3 regions of the Frateuria sp. GZRR35 genome follow, and region 2 is predicted to be linked to each of the others. Evidence: predicted binding sites of a transcription regulator. Region 2 holds the regulator's gene; each other region holds the start of a gene.
The links. Region 2 encodes FliA, which starts transcription of late flagellar genes. Its sites were predicted from a motif close to TAAAGTTTNNCNNNCNNNGGCCGATAA; they were not measured.
Positions count from the first base shown of each region.

Region 1: a site for FliA is predicted at 3,016-3,042, ahead of ACFWZ3_RS17125 (STAS domain-containing protein). Genes of this name have one in related genera too.
Region 3: a site for FliA is predicted at 3,163-3,189, ahead of ACFWZ3_RS02195 (methyl-accepting chemotaxis protein). Genes of this name have one in related genera too.

Region 1 covers NZ_JBHZGL010000022.1:6,381-11,338, reverse strand. Annotated here, with positions in the region: gene ACFWZ3_RS17140 (flagellar biosynthesis protein) at 39-305, opposite strand; gene fliK (flagellar hook-length control protein FliK) at 302-1,459, opposite strand; gene ACFWZ3_RS17130 (hypothetical protein) at 1,695-2,894, shown strand; gene ACFWZ3_RS17125 (STAS domain-containing protein) at 3,079-3,393, shown strand; gene ACFWZ3_RS17120 (response regulator) at 3,413-3,775, shown strand; gene ACFWZ3_RS17115 (chemotaxis protein CheA) at 3,792-4,958, shown strand, end outside.
Region 2 covers NZ_JBHZGL010000011.1:12,675-17,632, forward strand. Annotated here, with positions in the region: gene ACFWZ3_RS12895 (chemotaxis protein CheA) at 1-951, opposite strand, end outside; gene ACFWZ3_RS12900 (protein phosphatase CheZ) at 964-1,605, opposite strand; gene ACFWZ3_RS12905 (chemotaxis response regulator CheY) at 1,602-2,009, opposite strand; gene ACFWZ3_RS12910 (RNA polymerase sigma factor FliA) at 2,055-2,858, opposite strand; gene ACFWZ3_RS12915 (MinD/ParA family protein) at 2,860-3,804, opposite strand; gene flhF (flagellar biosynthesis protein FlhF) at 3,801-4,958, opposite strand, start outside.
Region 3 covers NZ_JBHZGL010000001.1:510,483-515,440, reverse strand. Annotated here, with positions in the region: gene ACFWZ3_RS02215 (fumarylacetoacetate hydrolase family protein) at 1-408, shown strand, start outside; gene mscL (large-conductance mechanosensitive channel protein MscL) at 455-856, shown strand; gene ACFWZ3_RS02205 (M20/M25/M40 family metallo-hydrolase) at 1,105-2,541, shown strand; gene ACFWZ3_RS02200 (hypothetical protein) at 2,707-3,111, opposite strand; gene ACFWZ3_RS02195 (methyl-accepting chemotaxis protein) at 3,254-4,612, shown strand; gene ACFWZ3_RS02190 (efflux RND transporter permease subunit) at 4,704-4,958, opposite strand, start outside.

The DNA.
Region 1 (4,958 bases), on a different contig from region 2:
AGCTCCTCCAAGGCGGGATCTCAACCCACCCCCGAGAGTCAGACGCCAGACTCGCTACTCGCCTCGTACACGCTCGCCAGCACCGCGGCGGCCGCCGCGTAGAGCAACACCGGCACATCCTCGCGCAGGCGCAGCGCGGCCAGCACCGCGGCGATCTGCGGATCGTGGTGCAACGGCAGGCCCAGCGCGCGGGCGCGGGCCAGCAGCAATTCGAGTGCCTCGGGCGGCAACGGCGTGGCCTTGGACTCCGGGCCGGCCAGGCGCAGGGTGACGCGGCGCTGCGGGGGCGGCAGGGCGGTGCTCATGCGGTGGCCTTCAGCAGCAGTGCGCTCGCATGGGATTGGCCTTGCGGAAGGCCGGTCTGGCAGCTCAGCTGCTCCAACTGCAGGCCGCTGGCGGCCAGGCGCTGGCGTAGCGGGGTGAACTGGCGCTCCAGCCGCTCGGTGGTGGCGCTGCGCTCGGCCCACAGGCGCACGTTCAGGCGCAGGTCGCGCAGTTGCAGCTCGCCCTGCAGCGGCCCGAGCGAAGGCAGGTCGATGGCGAAACCCAGCGTCCAGGTACCGGCGCCGGTTTCGGCGTCCTGGCCCTGTTCGAGATGGATCTGCAGCACATCGCGCCCGTCCGGACCCTGCAACGGGATGTCGATCATCCAGGCCTGCGCGCCGGCGGCATCGAGCTGGGCGATTTCGAGCCGGGCCAACGCAGCGTGCACGTCGCCGCGCAGGCGGCCGAGCAACTGGTGGATGTCCTCGTCCGCGGGCACGTCGGCGAGCGGCATGGCGAGCGGTACGCGCGGCTGCGCCTGCAGGCCACGCTGGCGCAGCGGCGGCGGCGTGTCGGCGTTGCTGGCCGGGACGTGGGCGGGCAGACGCGGCTGCCGGTCGAGCAGCGCGGCCAGGCGCAGCAGCACCGCCTTGAAGTCTTCGTCGCCCAGCGGCAGCGGGTTGTTGCGCGGGCGCGCGAGTTGCGATTCGAGGAACAGGCCGCTGCGGGCGATCGCCTCGCGCAGGCCTTCGGGGTGGCTGATGTCCTGCGGCGTGCGCACGCCCTGGTCAAGCAGCGCCAGCGCGGAGCGCACCTCCGGCGGCAGCTGCCGCAGCACCGGGCGCTGCGCCAGCGCGCCGAGCGTGGCCAGCAGCGGTGCGTAGCCGTTCTGTTGCGGCAGGCGCTCGCGTAGCGCCTGCTGCACGCGTGGGTCGGCACCGGCACCGGCGAGGATCTCCAGCAGTGGCGGGTTGCCCATGGCGAGCACGCGTACCTGGAACTGCGAGGGCAGCGGAATGCCCAGCGGGTCGGCTTCCACCGTGAGCGCGCCGATCTGCAGCACCATCCGGCCCTGCTCGCCCATGCCGAGCGGTCGCGCGGACAGCACCGTGCCCACGCGCCAGCTTTCCGACGCGGCACCGGAGGCGGCACCCGCCCAGGTCATCGCGGCGAGGCTGGTGGGTTGGATGATCACGCGGGTCTCCTGCCTGCCGGCCGGGCAGGTTGGGCCGGTTCCGTGCAGTCGGTAAAGGAATCGACCAGACCGACCAAAACTTGAGCCCCGGGGCGACAGCGGCCGCGGCCATGAAATTCGCGTGAAATCGAGGCAGACCCGCCCTAGTCGCGCGCTTCACCGGATCCGGCGCAGCGTCCGCAAAAACTTACGCAGGCGTCGACGTCGGAGGCGTCGGCGCACTGTACCGGAGCCGTTGGCTGCCCGTTATCTCGATGTCGCCTCGCCCCTGCACGGCATTTGCCTCGCGGGGACATGCCATGCCCGGGGCAGCCACGCAAAGCAGGGGGAACACACCCGCGAGGAACGTGGCATGAAAACGTCTGCTTTGGTTTATTCCGTGCTGGCGCTGACCGTGGCCGGCTTGTCCGCGCCGATGCCTTCGCGCGCAGGGGTCGCGCAGGGCAATGCTGTGCTGGTGGCCCGCCAGCTTGTGGAGAACCACGAATACAAGGGAAGCGGCTTTGCCGTGGTCGATACCCGGGGCCGCGAGGCTTACCTGATGCCCCCCGAGGAAGGCGTGGATCGCTACCTGGGCGGCTGGTCGCCCGGCAGTTCGAACATCGTCTTCGAAGTGGAGCGTGACGATGGCCTTTCTCGCTCGCACTTGTGGGTGATGGATCGCCAGGGCGGCGGGGTCAGGCGCATCACGCAGGGTATCGGTTTGCGTTACCAGCCGGTCTGGGGGCCCGGCGGCATTGCCTACGTCGAAAACTTCAACTGCCTGCACATCGTCGGTGGGCAAGGGCAAAACCATCGGCGCCTGTTTTGCCTGCCCGAGGACGCCCTCATCGTCAGGCTGCAATGGTCGCTGGACGGCCAGAGCGTGCTGTTCTTTGGCGAAACCGAGATCGGCGGTGGCCTCGAGCCCCCCACCGACCAGAGCATCTATCGGGTCAACGTGCGCACGGGCCTGGCCACCCGCATTTTCCTGCGCCGACTGAACGGGCCTTCCAGTTCGCGTCTCTTCCTGTCGCCGGATGCCGCCTGGGCGGTCGATATCAACTACGACCGGGCCGAACAATTGAGCCTGATCGAGCTTGCGACCGGGGCCGAGTCGGGGTTGGTCAGCTACGGTAGCAATCCGGTGTGGTCTCCGGACAGCAAACGCCTGGCATACGACCTCTTCGGCGACCTTTACGTCATGGATGCGGCGACCCGTCCCAGCGAACGGCGCCTGCGCCGGCTTACCAGCAGTCCGACCGACATCAACTATGTCCCGATTGCCTGGTCCAGGGACGGAACATGCCTGCTCGCCAACCGCGAGCACTACGTGGGCACGGGCGAGAACGCCTACACGGTGTCCGACCCGGTGATCTTTAACCTCGTCACCGGCGAGCGCACGCGCTTGCCGCAGGGGGCAGCGGTCGAACATGGCTGGTTCCAGCACGAGTAGCCGCCTGCCTTCGTGACCAACCGCTCCGGCTGACCGAAACCCGGGCGACGGCCCGCTTCGTGCAAACGAGGCGGGCCGACGGGTTTTTGTCGCGCGGCTTTGGGTGTCTCCCGCACCGGGCTAAAGGCATCGGCCCTTGCGCCGATATGGCTTGGGCAGGGGCCCTGTAGGAGCGGAGGTAAGCATGGGCAGCAAACGAGAACTCAAACAGCCCAAAACGGTCGAGATCGGCCTGCCGGCCGACTGCCGCATGGCGGCGCAGACCGAACTGCTGGCCGATCTGCTGGGCGCGCTGGACGCACCGGCAACGCGGATCGACGGCAGCGCGGTCGAGCGCGTGGACACCGCTGCGCTGCAGCTGCTGACGCTGTTCCGGCGCGAGGCCCTCTCGCGCGGCTGCGAGGTGAGCTGGCGCGGCGCGAGCAGCACGTTATGCGAGGCGGCGGACACGCTCGGCCTCGTCAAGGCACTTGATCTACCGGTCGCCGCGGCGGCCTGAAACAACTGAGGAAAGACGAATGGCAAAGATTCTTGCGGTGGACGATTCGGCGTCGATGCGCGGCATGGTGGCCTACACCCTGCGCGGCGCGGGCCACGAGGTGACCGAGGCGGAGAACGGCCAGCTGGCGCTGGACGCCGCGGGCGCCGGTGGTTTCGACCTGGTGCTGGCCGACGTCAACATGCCGGTGATGGACGGTATCAGCATGGTGCGCGAGCTGCGCACACGAGCGGCGTACAAGGGCGTGCCGATCCTGATGCTGACCACCGAGTCGCACACGGACAAGAAGATGGAAGGCAAGGCCGCCGGCGCCACCGGCTGGCTGGTCAAGCCGTTCGACCCGGACCAGTTGCTGGCCACGGTCAAGCGCGTGCTCGGCTGAGCGCGGAGAAACACCCATGAGCAACGCGGGCCTGGCGCAGTTCCAACAAGTGTTCATCGAGGAGAGCCTGGAAGGGCTCGATACGATGGAATCCTCGCTGCTCGCGCTGGACGAGGGCGGCGACGGGGAGCTGGTGCACACCATTTTCCGCGCGGCGCACTCGATCAAGGGCGGCGCGGCCACGTTCGGCTTCCCGGAGATGGCCTCCTTCACGCATGAGGCCGAGTCCCTGCTGGACGAGGTGCGTGGCGGCAAGCGGGCGATCGACAAACCGATCATCGAGCTGATGCTGCGTTCGGTCGACTGCCTGCGCGGCATGTTCGACCGCGCGCGGGCCGGCGAGCCGTTGAACGACGCCACGTCCGACGGTGTGCGCGGCGAGCTGGCCGCGATGATGGGCCGCGAGGCGCCCGCGCAGGCAGGCCCGGCCCGTCGCGCGGGCGACCAGGCCGGCGCCTGGATAATCCAGTTCAAGCCGCATGCGGGCATGCTCGCCGGCGGCAACGATCCGCTGCGGTTGATCCGCGAACTGGCCGGGCTGGGCGAGCTGGTGGTCGAGGCCGATCTCTCGCGCCTGCCGGCGCTGGCCAAGCTGGACCCGTCCGAGTGCCACCTGGGCTGGAACATCGAGCTCAAGGCGCCGGTCAGGCGAGAGGACATCGCCTCGGTGTTCGACTGGGTCGAAGACGAGTGCGACCTGTCCATCGAACCCAAGCCGACCGCCGTGGTGACGCCGGCACCGGCTCCGGCGCCCGCCCCGGCGAACATCGCCGATGCGGCTGCTGCGCGCGGCACCCGCGAGACGAGCGCCGAGTCCAGCTCGGTGCGCGTGGCGATCGACAAGATCGACAGCATGATCAACCTGGTCGGCGAGCTGGTGATCACCCAGGCCATGCTCGACACCTTCCGCGAGGAATTCGATCCGGCCCGGCTGCCGTTGCTGCAGCAGGGCCTGACCCAGCTCGCCCGCCATGCGCGCGAGCTGCAGGAAAGCGTGATGGGCATCCGCATGCTGCCCATCGCCTCGGTGTTCAACCGCTTTCCGCGGCTGGTGCGCGACCTGAGCCAGAAGCTCGGCAAGCAGGTGAAGCTCGACCTGCACGGCGAGCAGACCGAGCTGGACAAGACGGTGCTGGAGAAGATCGGCGATCCGATGGTGCACCTGGTGCGCAACGCGATCGAC
Region 2 (4,958 bases):
GCGCATGGCCAGCACGGCGCCCTGCATTTCGTCGGCTACGCGGTCCAGTTCGGCCGCGGCCTGCGCCAGCGTCTCGTCGCCGCTTTTCTGCGCCAGGCTCTGCAGGCGGTTACGGACCAGCACCAGCTCGCCGGCGCGGTTGACCAGCGCGTCGAGTCGGCCGGTGTCCACACGAACGCTCGTTTCCGCTGGCGCGGCCGCGCGGGCGGGCGCCGGCGCAGGAGCCGGCGCGGCAGGCGGCGGCGCCGCTACCGGCACGGCACCGGGCGCGGCGCCCTTGCCATGCAGATTGTCGAGCAGGGCCTCGAATTCGTCGTCGGCGATGGTGTTGCCGACCGCCGGCGCGGCGTTTGCACCCGGCGCGGCGGTGCCGTGCAGGTTATCCAGCAGCGCTTCGAACTCGTCGTCGTTGATGGTCGCGGGAGCGGGCGCGGCCGGCGCCACGGTTCCCGGGGCGGCGGTGCCGTACAGGCTGTCCAGCAGCGCTTCGAACTCACTGTCGTCGATGCTGCCGTCGGCCGGCGGTGCGGCCACGGGCGCGGCGACCGGCGGCGGTGCCGGTGCGGGCGCCGCGCCGGGCATCAAACGCTTGAGCAGCGCCGGCGGCGGCATGTCCATGGACGCGCCGCTGCGCAACGCATCCATCATCGCGTTGAGCAGATCGAGCGCTTCGAGCAGCGCGTCCATTTTTGCCGAGTCCAGCACCAGCGCGCCGTTGCGGGCGACGTTGAGCAGGTCTTCGGCGTGATGGCACAGCTGCACCATCGGCTCGATGGCGAGGAAGCCCGCGCCACCCTTGACCGTGTGGAATGCCCGGAACACCGCGTTGAGCAGTTCGCCATCGCGCGGATTGGCTTCCAGCTCGACCAGTTGTTCCGACAGGCGCTCGACCAGTTCCCCGGCCTCGACCAGGAAATCGTCGCGCAGTTCGGCGTCGAGCGAGGGGTCCATCGCCGCCCCGCCTCAGAACCCGAATTCGCTGAGCAGGCGGTCCGCCTCGTCCTGGCCGGAGATCTTCTCCACCACCGGCGGCGGCTCGCGGCCGGACAGCGCGCCGGTCAGGCGAACCAGCTCCAGCAGCGAGGACTCCACCGACTCGATGAAGTTGACGACTTTCTTGATGCGCTGGCCGGACAGGTCCTGCCAGGACTGCGCCATCACCATGTCGTTGAGGCCATCGCGGCAGTTGCCGGCGAACGCACTGGCCTGGCGCGCCAGGTCGGCGACCGGATCGCACGGTGCGGCCGAGGCGAGCACCTGCTCGGCGCTCTGCGCCAGCGCGTCGGCCTCGGGGCTCATCCGTTCGGCGAAATCGATGCTGCGATGGGCCGCCTGCGCGCTCATCTCCAGCACGTCGTTCAGATGCTTGCGCACGTCGGCCACGCGGCCGGGCACGCCTTCCTGCGCCAGGTCGTTGCCGAGCCGGCTGACCGCGCCGTGCAGGTCGCGCGCGAGCAGGCCCAGCGCACGGAACAGGTGCTGTTCGCGCTGGCGCACCAGCGCGTCGAGCGCCTGCTCGAACGCAGCGCCATCGGCGCTGTTGAGCAGATCGTGCAGCTCGGCCGGCAGCGCGGTTTCGTCGAAGGTGGACAGGACGGCGCTCATGCGCTGGCTCCCGCGGCGGCAAGGCGCTCGAAGATCTTGGTGAGCTTCTCCTTCAGCGTGACCGCGTTGAACGGCTTGACGATGTAGCCGTTCACGCCCGCCTGGGCGGCGGCGATGATCTGGTCGCGGTTGTTCTCGGCGGTGACCATCAGCACCGGCAGGCCCTTGAGCGAGGGCTCAGCGCGGATCGCGCGCAACAGGTCGATGCCGGTCATGTTGGGCATGTTCCAGTCGGTCACGACCATGTCGAAGGGCTGGGTCTTCAGCATGGTCATCGCGTTGTTGCCGTCGTCGGCTTCCTGGATCAGCGTGTTGGTGAAGCCCAGCTCCACCAGCAGGTTCCTGACGATGCGCCGCATGGTGGAGAAATCGTCCACCACGAGGATTTTCATGTTCTTGTCCATTGGTTCCTCTTGGTAGGGAATGGGGAATGGTTGATCGTCAATGGTTCAGCGCGGGGCGGAGCGATCGGCCTGGGCACGCCGGCTTTTGCCTTTGCGATTGCCCATGTCCGATTCCTCGCTCCCGTCCCGCCAATCGCCCAGGCGCGCGCGCAGCCGCACGATCGCCTGGCCATGGATCTGGCACACGCGCGACTCGGTCACGCCGAGCACGGCGCCGATTTCCTTCAGGTTCAATTCCTGCTCGTAATAGAGCGACATGACCAGCTGCTCGCGCTCGGGCAGGCCGGAGATGCCGTCGATCAGCGCCTGGCGCAGACCTTCCTGCTCGATGCTCTCGGCCGGCCCCAGGTTGCCCTGGTCGACCACGTCGAAGGCGGGCGCGCCGTCGCCGTCATCCGGCGCGGTCAGGCTGAGCAGGCGCGCGCTGGCGGCATCGGCGAGGATCGCGTGGTACTCCTCCGCGCTCACGCCAAGCCGCTTGATCACCTCGGCGTCCTCGGCGTCGGCGCCGGTCTCGATCTCGATCTGGCGCACCACCTCGGCCACTTCGCGCACCTTGCGGTGCACCGAACGCGGGGTCCAGTCGGTCTTGCGCAGCTCGTCGAGCATGGCGCCGCGGATACGGATGCCGGCGTAGGTCTCGAAGCTGGCGGCGCGGTCGGTGGCGTAGTGCCGCGCGGCTTCCAGCAGCCCGATCATGCCGGACTGGATCAGGTCGCCCACGTCCACGCTGGGCGGCAGCCGGCCCATCAGGTGATAGGCAATACGACGCACCAGTGGCGCGTGCTGGCGCACCAACTCATCCGCACTCTGTTTTTGCAGCTGGAGATATTCCGATGCCACGCTCATGTCACCACCCCGACGCCGTCACGGCCTGGCCACCGAAAAAAGCGATGCGGTCCAGGCCCGCGCGCGCGGGTTCCTCCCAGTTATCGACCGCACCTGCCAATTGCTTGAATGCCTGCGACGAACGCGCTGCCGGCCACATGTCCACCACCGCGCTCTGGCGCCGGATGGCCTGCTTGAGCCGCTCGTCCTGCGGCACGAAACCCATGAAGTCCAGCACCACGTCCAGGAAGCGGTCGCTGACCTTGGCCAGCTTCTGGTGCAACGCGCGGGCCTCGCCCAGGTTGCGCACCAGGTTGGCGACGAAGCGGAACCGACGCACGCCGAAGTCGCGGGAGAGGACCTTGATCAGCGCGTAGGCGTCGGTGAGCGAAGCGGGCTCGTCGCACACCACCAGCACTACGTCGTCGGTCGCGGCGGCGAACATCGCCACGTTGTCCGACAGGCCGGCGGCGGTATCGACCAGCAGGTAGTCCGGTGGTTTGGGCAGCTCGTCAAACGCGCGGATCACCGCGGCATGTTCGCCGTTGCCCAGTTGCGCCAGCCGCCGCGCACCGGAGCCGCCGGGGATCACCTTGAGCCCGTGCGGGGCTTCCAGCACCAGCTCCTCCAGCGTGGCCGTGCCATCCAGGAGGTGGCCCAGGTGGCGCGAGGGCGCCAGGCCGAGCAGCACGTCGACGTTGGCCAGGCCCATGTCGGCATCCAGCAGCATCACCTCGTGCCCGGCCATCGCCAGGCTCATGCCGAGGTTGACCGCCACGGTGGTCTTGCCGACGCCGCCCTTGCCGCCGGCCACCGCGATCGCGCGGCAGCGGCGGCGCGGCGCGCCTGCATTGACCGCCTGGTGCGGCCGGTGCGGTGCAGGCGGCGCGCTGTCGCGCTCGCCCGTGATCGCGTTGAACATGTCTTTCAAGCCCCACGCCTGATTCATTGCAAGGATTCCGCTCATGCCTGCGCCACCATCGTCCCGAAGCGTTCGGCCAGCATCGCCTCGTCGGCGGCCGGCGTATTGCCCTTGAGCGCCTGCGCGGCGCGACATACCAGCAGGCGTGCGTCGGCGGCGGCGATGTCCTCGGGCACGCGCTGGCCGTCGGTGGTGTAGTCCAGCGCCAGCCGGTGGCGGATCAGCACCGACAGTGCGCCGCCGAGGCTGGGCGCCTCGTCGAGTTTGGTCAGGATCGCCGCGTGCGGCTTGACCGGCAGGTAGGCACGCACGGCGTCGTCCAGCGACTGCGCCTGCGCGTTGGCGGCCAGCACCAGGCAGGCGCGCAGTTCGCCGGCCTCGCGCAGCGCGTCCAGTTGTTCGGCCAGCCGCGGGTCGTTGCCGGCAAGGCCCGCGGTGTCGACCAGCACGGTGTGGCAGCCCTTCAGCAGCTGCAGCACCTGGCGCAGGCTGTCGGCGTCGTACGCCGGGTACACGCGCACGCCGAGCAGGCGGCCGTAGTGTTCCAGCTGCGCGGCGGCGCCGATGCGGTAATGGTCGGTACTGACCAGCGCGACCTGCGAGGCGCCGTGGCGCACCACCGCCCGCGCCGCGAGCTTCGCCAGCGTGGTGGTCTTGCCCACGCCGGTCGGGCCGACTAGCGCGGTGACGCCGGCTTCGTCCGAGCGGCCACGGCCGCTGACGGCGATGCCGCGGCTGAGCATGCCCAGCGGCAGGTAGCGCGCCTGTTCGGGCGTCATCTGCGGCGGCAGTTCATCGGCCAGCGCGCGGGCGACGTCGGCGTCGATGCCGAGCCGGGTCAGTTCGCGCAGTACACGGGTGTGCATCGGCTGGCGGCGTTCCATGTCGTTCCAGGCCAGGCTGGAGAGCTGCATCTCGAGCATCTCGCGCAGGCTGGACAGTTCGGCGCGCATGCGCACGGTGTCCTGTGCGGCGCGCTCGATCAGCGGATGGACCGCCGGCTCGGCGGGCGTCTCGGTGGCCGGGGCTTGCGGCTGGGATGCCCGGGCCCGGGCCTGCGCCTGGCCCAGGCCATCGGCTTGGGCCGAAGGCGCCACATGCGAAGCGCGTGCCTCCGTGCGGACCGGCCGCTGTTCCCTCTGCGCCGGCACTGCCGCGGGAGCGGGCTGGGGAGACGTTGCGGTGGCTTCGGCTGGCGT
Region 3 (4,958 bases), on a different contig from region 2:
ACCCGCGACCTGGCCGAAACGCTGATCTTCGGCTACGGCGTGGGGCTGGACCTGACCCGCCGCGACCTGCAGGCGCAGGCCAAGGCCAAGGGCCACCCCTGGGACGTGGCCAAGGCCTTCGACCATTCCGCGCCGGTCTCTGCGCTGCGCCCCGCCGAGCAGGGCCAACCCGGCCCGCAGACGCGGCTCAGCCTGGAAGTGAACGACGTGCTGCGCCAGCAGGCGACGCTCAAGGATATGGTGCACGACGTGCCGGCGATCATCGCGGCCCTGTCCAAACTGTTCGAGCTGAAGCCCGGCGACCTGTTGTTCACCGGCACGCCGGCGGGCGTCGCCGCATTGCATCGCGGCGACCGCTTCCACGCCGAGCTCGAAGGCTTTGCCGTGCTGGACGGGCGGATCACCTGATCCAGCACGCTTTGCGGTCATCCCATTTCAAACCGGAGGACGTGGCATGAGCATGTTGCAGGAATTCAAGAAATTCGCGATGCGCGGCAACGTGATCGATCTGGCCGTCGGCGTGGTCATCGGTGCCGCGTTCGGCAAGATCGTGAGCTCCCTGGTCGACCAGGTGATCATGCCGCCGATCGGCCTGGCCACCGGAGGCGTCGATTTCTCGCGCCTGAAGTGGGTGCTGAAGCCTGCCGACCCGGCGAGCAAAACGGCGGAAGTGGCGATCCAGTACGGCGCCTTCATCAACACGGTGATCACCTTCCTGATCATCGCCTTCGTGATCTTCCTGCTGGTCAAGGCGATCAACCGCCTGGCGCCCAAGCCGGAGGACCAACCGGCTGTGCAGCCGCCGGACGTGGTCTTGCTTACCGAGATCCGTGATTTGTTGAAGAACAGGGCGTAGCGTCACCGCTGCAGAGGGCGTTGCCCGGGTGGGGCGTCGCAAGGCCTCCCCCATCCGCCCTTCGGGCACCTTCCCCCGTGAACGGGGGAAGGATCACGCGGCCCCTCGTTCCCAAGCCTTCCCCGCGAACGCGGGGAAGGTGCCGAAAGGTGGGTAGGCGCTCCTGCCAGGACGACATGACTTCTGGCCTACGCCCTTACCTGCCGCGGCCCCAATAATCGGGCGTTCATCCCAAGCGGAGTCCCCCGATGCGCCGTCCCTCCCTCACCCTGCTCGCCGCCAGCCTGCTGCTGGCCAGCGGCATCGCCAGCGCTGCCAATACCACGATTCCCGCCGCAGCCGTAAAGACGGCCGAGCAACTGCGCGACAAGGCGATGCAGGACGACACCGGCTACCACATCGCCAGGTCGCTCACCACCGAGGTGGGCCAGCGCCTGGCCGGCAGTCCGGCGGACCAGCGCGGCGTGGAATGGGCGGTGGCCAAGTTCAAGGAGCTGGGTTTCGACAAGGTCTATACCGAGCCGGTCACCTATCCCAAATGGGTGCGCCATAGCGAGAGCGGCGCGATCGTTTCGCCCTTCCCGCAGTCGCTGGTACTGACCGCGCTGGGTTACTCGCCGGGTACGCCCAAGGGCGGCCTGACCGCACAGGTGGTGCGCCTGCCCAGCCTGGATGCCTTGAAGGACGCCGATCCGGCGCGCGTGAAGGGCAAGATCGTCTACATCGGCTTTCGCATGCAGCGGCACAAGGACGGTCACGATTACGGCATGGGTTCGGCGATCCGCACGCAGGGCCCGGTGATCGCACAGGCCAAGGGCGCTGCCGGCTTCCTGCTGCGCTCGGCCGGCACCGATCCACAGAGCCGCACCCCGCATGCCGGCGTCACCGGCTTCCGCGACCCGGCCAAGTCGATCCCCGCAGCCGCCTTGTCCAACCCTGACGCCGACCAGCTCGAGCGCGCGCTCGGCTACGGCAAGCCGGTCACGGTGAAGCTGGACCTCGACTGCGGCATCGAGGGCGAGTACACCGGCGCCAACGTGATCGGCGAGATCACCGGCGCGAAGTACCCCGACCAGGTCGTCGCCATCGGCGGCCACCTCGATTCCTGGGACCTGGGCACCGGCGCGATCGACGACGCCGCCGGCGTGGCCATCGCCATGGGTGCGGCCAAGCTGATCCACGACCTGCCGCAGCGCCCCGACCGCACCATCCGCGTGATCGCCTTCGCCAACGAGGAGATGGGCCTCTGGGGCGGTCGCGCCTATGCCGAGAAGCACGCGGACGAGGTGCGCAAGTTCCAGCTCGGCACCGAGTCGGATTTCGGTTCGGGCCGGATCTGGCGCATGAGCGCCAGCGTCAAGCCGCAAGCGCGCGGTGCGATCGAACAGATCGCCAAGGTGCTGGCGCCGATCGGCGTGGCCTACGACGCCAAGCGCCCCGGCGGCGGCGGCTCGGACCTGTCGCAGATGCACGGCAAGGGCATGGCCGCGCTATCGCTGACCCAGGACGGCACCTATTACTTCGACTGGCACCACACCGCCAACGACACCTTCGACAAGATCGACCCGAAGGACCTCGCGCAGAACGTGGCGGTGTACGCGACGTTCTCCTACATGGCCGCGCAGGCCGATGGCGATTTCGGCTCCGCGCCGGGCGCCTTCGCCGACGACGGCGCGGGAGAGTAACGCGCCACACGCGGGGTGGGGTCTTCAGCCGACCTTCCGATGCCACCGGCACGAAAGCTCGCACGGTGGCATCGGTGGGCTGGAGCCCAGCCTACGCGTGACCGGGCACTTCCACGTCCTTCCTGTGACCGCGGCGGACGTCGCCGCTAATCGCGGTTTGGCCGGTCACCGCCCGTGCGTCTGGCGGGAGTCATACCCGCCGCTGGCCGCCAGCGCCTTTGGCACGCAGAAGGTTTTCGGCAGCACGGCGATCGCCACCGGCACGCCGACGGTCTTTTCCACACCGCCGGCGCTGGCGCAGTCGGCGCCCTCGGGCAGTCGGTAGTGGATGATGCGCACGGTGTACTGCGGACAGACGTCCGAACAGGGGAACTCGGCCACCACCGGAAGCCCGTGGTTGCGACCAAGCTCGACCGTCCGCCCCATCATCGCCTGCTTGTCGAAAGGTTTGGCCGCATAGGCGGCCAACGCGGCATCGTCGAGCATGCCAGGCTCGCTCGCGCGCGTCGCGCAACCTGCGCCGGCAAGGGTGAAGAGGATCGTCAGGGCGATGGCAGCGGTGCGGGTCATGAGGCTCTCCTGGTCGAGGTTTCACCCTAGCCCAAGACCGGCCGATCTGCCTCAAGTTCGTTCCGGCGGAGCCGTTATGGTTTCGACCGGCGCCTGGCGCCCGGCCGGGCGGTGGGGACCGCCCGAACCAGCGAGTGCAACAGTGAGCATCAAGCCCTACCTGACGTCCCGCCTGCGCGCGGTCCGTGACGCCTTCGCCCAGCGGCGCACACGCGCCGAACTGCTTGGCCGCATCGCGGCGGTCGACCGGGTGCAGGCGGTCATCGAGTTCACCCCCGCGGGCGAGATCCTCGACGCCAACGACAACTTCTTGCGTGCCTTCGGCTACACCCGCGAACAGGTGGTGGGCCAGCATCACTGCATGTTCGTCGACCCGGCCGAGCGCGAGAGCGAGGAATACCAGGCCTTCTGGCAGCGGCTGGGCGAGGGCCACCACGACAGTGGCCTGTACCGGCGCCTTGCCGCAGACGGGCGCGAGGTGTGGATCCAGGGCAGCTACAGCCCGGTCCGCGACGCGATCGGCCGCGTGCGCCGCGTGGTCAAGCACGCCACCGACGTGACCGCGCAGCGCCTCCAGGCCGCCGACATGCAAGGCCGGCTGGACGCCATCGACCGCGCGCAGGCGGTGATCACCTTCGATCTGGATGGCGTCATCCTCGCGGCCAACGACAACTTCCTGGCCGCCTTGGGCTACCGGCGCGAGGAGGTCATCGGCCAGCACCACCGCATGTTTGTCGAGCGCACCGAGCGCGAAAGCCCGGCCTACCGGCAATTCTGGGAACGGCTGCGCCGTGGCGAGTACAACGCCGCGCTGTACAAGCGCGTGCGCCGCGATGGCAGCCCGATCTGGATCCAGGCAAGCTACAACCCGATCTTCGACGCCGCCGGTCGGCCGCTGAAGGTGGTCAAGTACGCCACCGACGTGACCCGCCAGACGCTAGCTGCCCAGGCCCTGCGCAACTCACTGGAACAGCTCAACGACACCGTGCCGGCGATCGCCGGCGACGCGCAGAACGCCAACCGCCTTGCGCGCGAGGCCAGCGGCAGCGCCGGCACCGGGGGCGTACTGGTGGATGAGCTGGTCAGCGCCATCGCAGACATCAACGAGCGCGCCAGGGCCATGGCCGAGATCATCGCGGTCATCGACTCGATCGCCTTCCAGACCAATATCCTGGCGATCAACGCGGCCGTCGAGGCGGCCCACGCCGGCGAACTCGGCAAAGGCTTCGGCGTGGTTGCGCAGGAGGTGCGCGCGCTGGCCCAGCGCAGCGCGCAATCGTCGAAGGAAATTCGCGCGCTGGTGCAGAACACCGCCGACGCCCTGGCCGGCTGCAGCAGCCGCGCGCAACGTGCCGGCGCGGCCATGCAGGCGATCACCGGATCCTCGGCACAGGTCGACGAACGCATCCGCCAGATCGCCGAGGCCGCCCGCGCGCAGGCCGATGGCCTGGCCCAGGTCAGCCGCACCCTTTCCGACCTGCAGCTGGACGCCGCGGCCTGAAGCGGCCGACGGCGCCACCGCATTTCCTGTAGGAGCGCACCTGTGCGCGACCGGGCGGAGCGGCAAGCCCGGATCGCGCACAGGTGCGCTCCTACAGTGGCTTTGCGTTGGCGATGGGGCTGCGCGCAAAGCGCTGCTGCAGGCGGTCCAGGTACAGGTAGATGACCGGTGTCAGGTACAGGGTCAGCACCTGCGAGACGACCAGGCCACCGACCACCGCCAGGCCCAGCGGGCGGCGCACATCAGCGCCGGCGCCGAAGCCGATGGCGATCGGCAGCGTGCCGGCGAAGGCCGCCATGGTGGTCATCATGATCGGGCGGAAGCGCACGCGGCAGGCGTCGAAAAT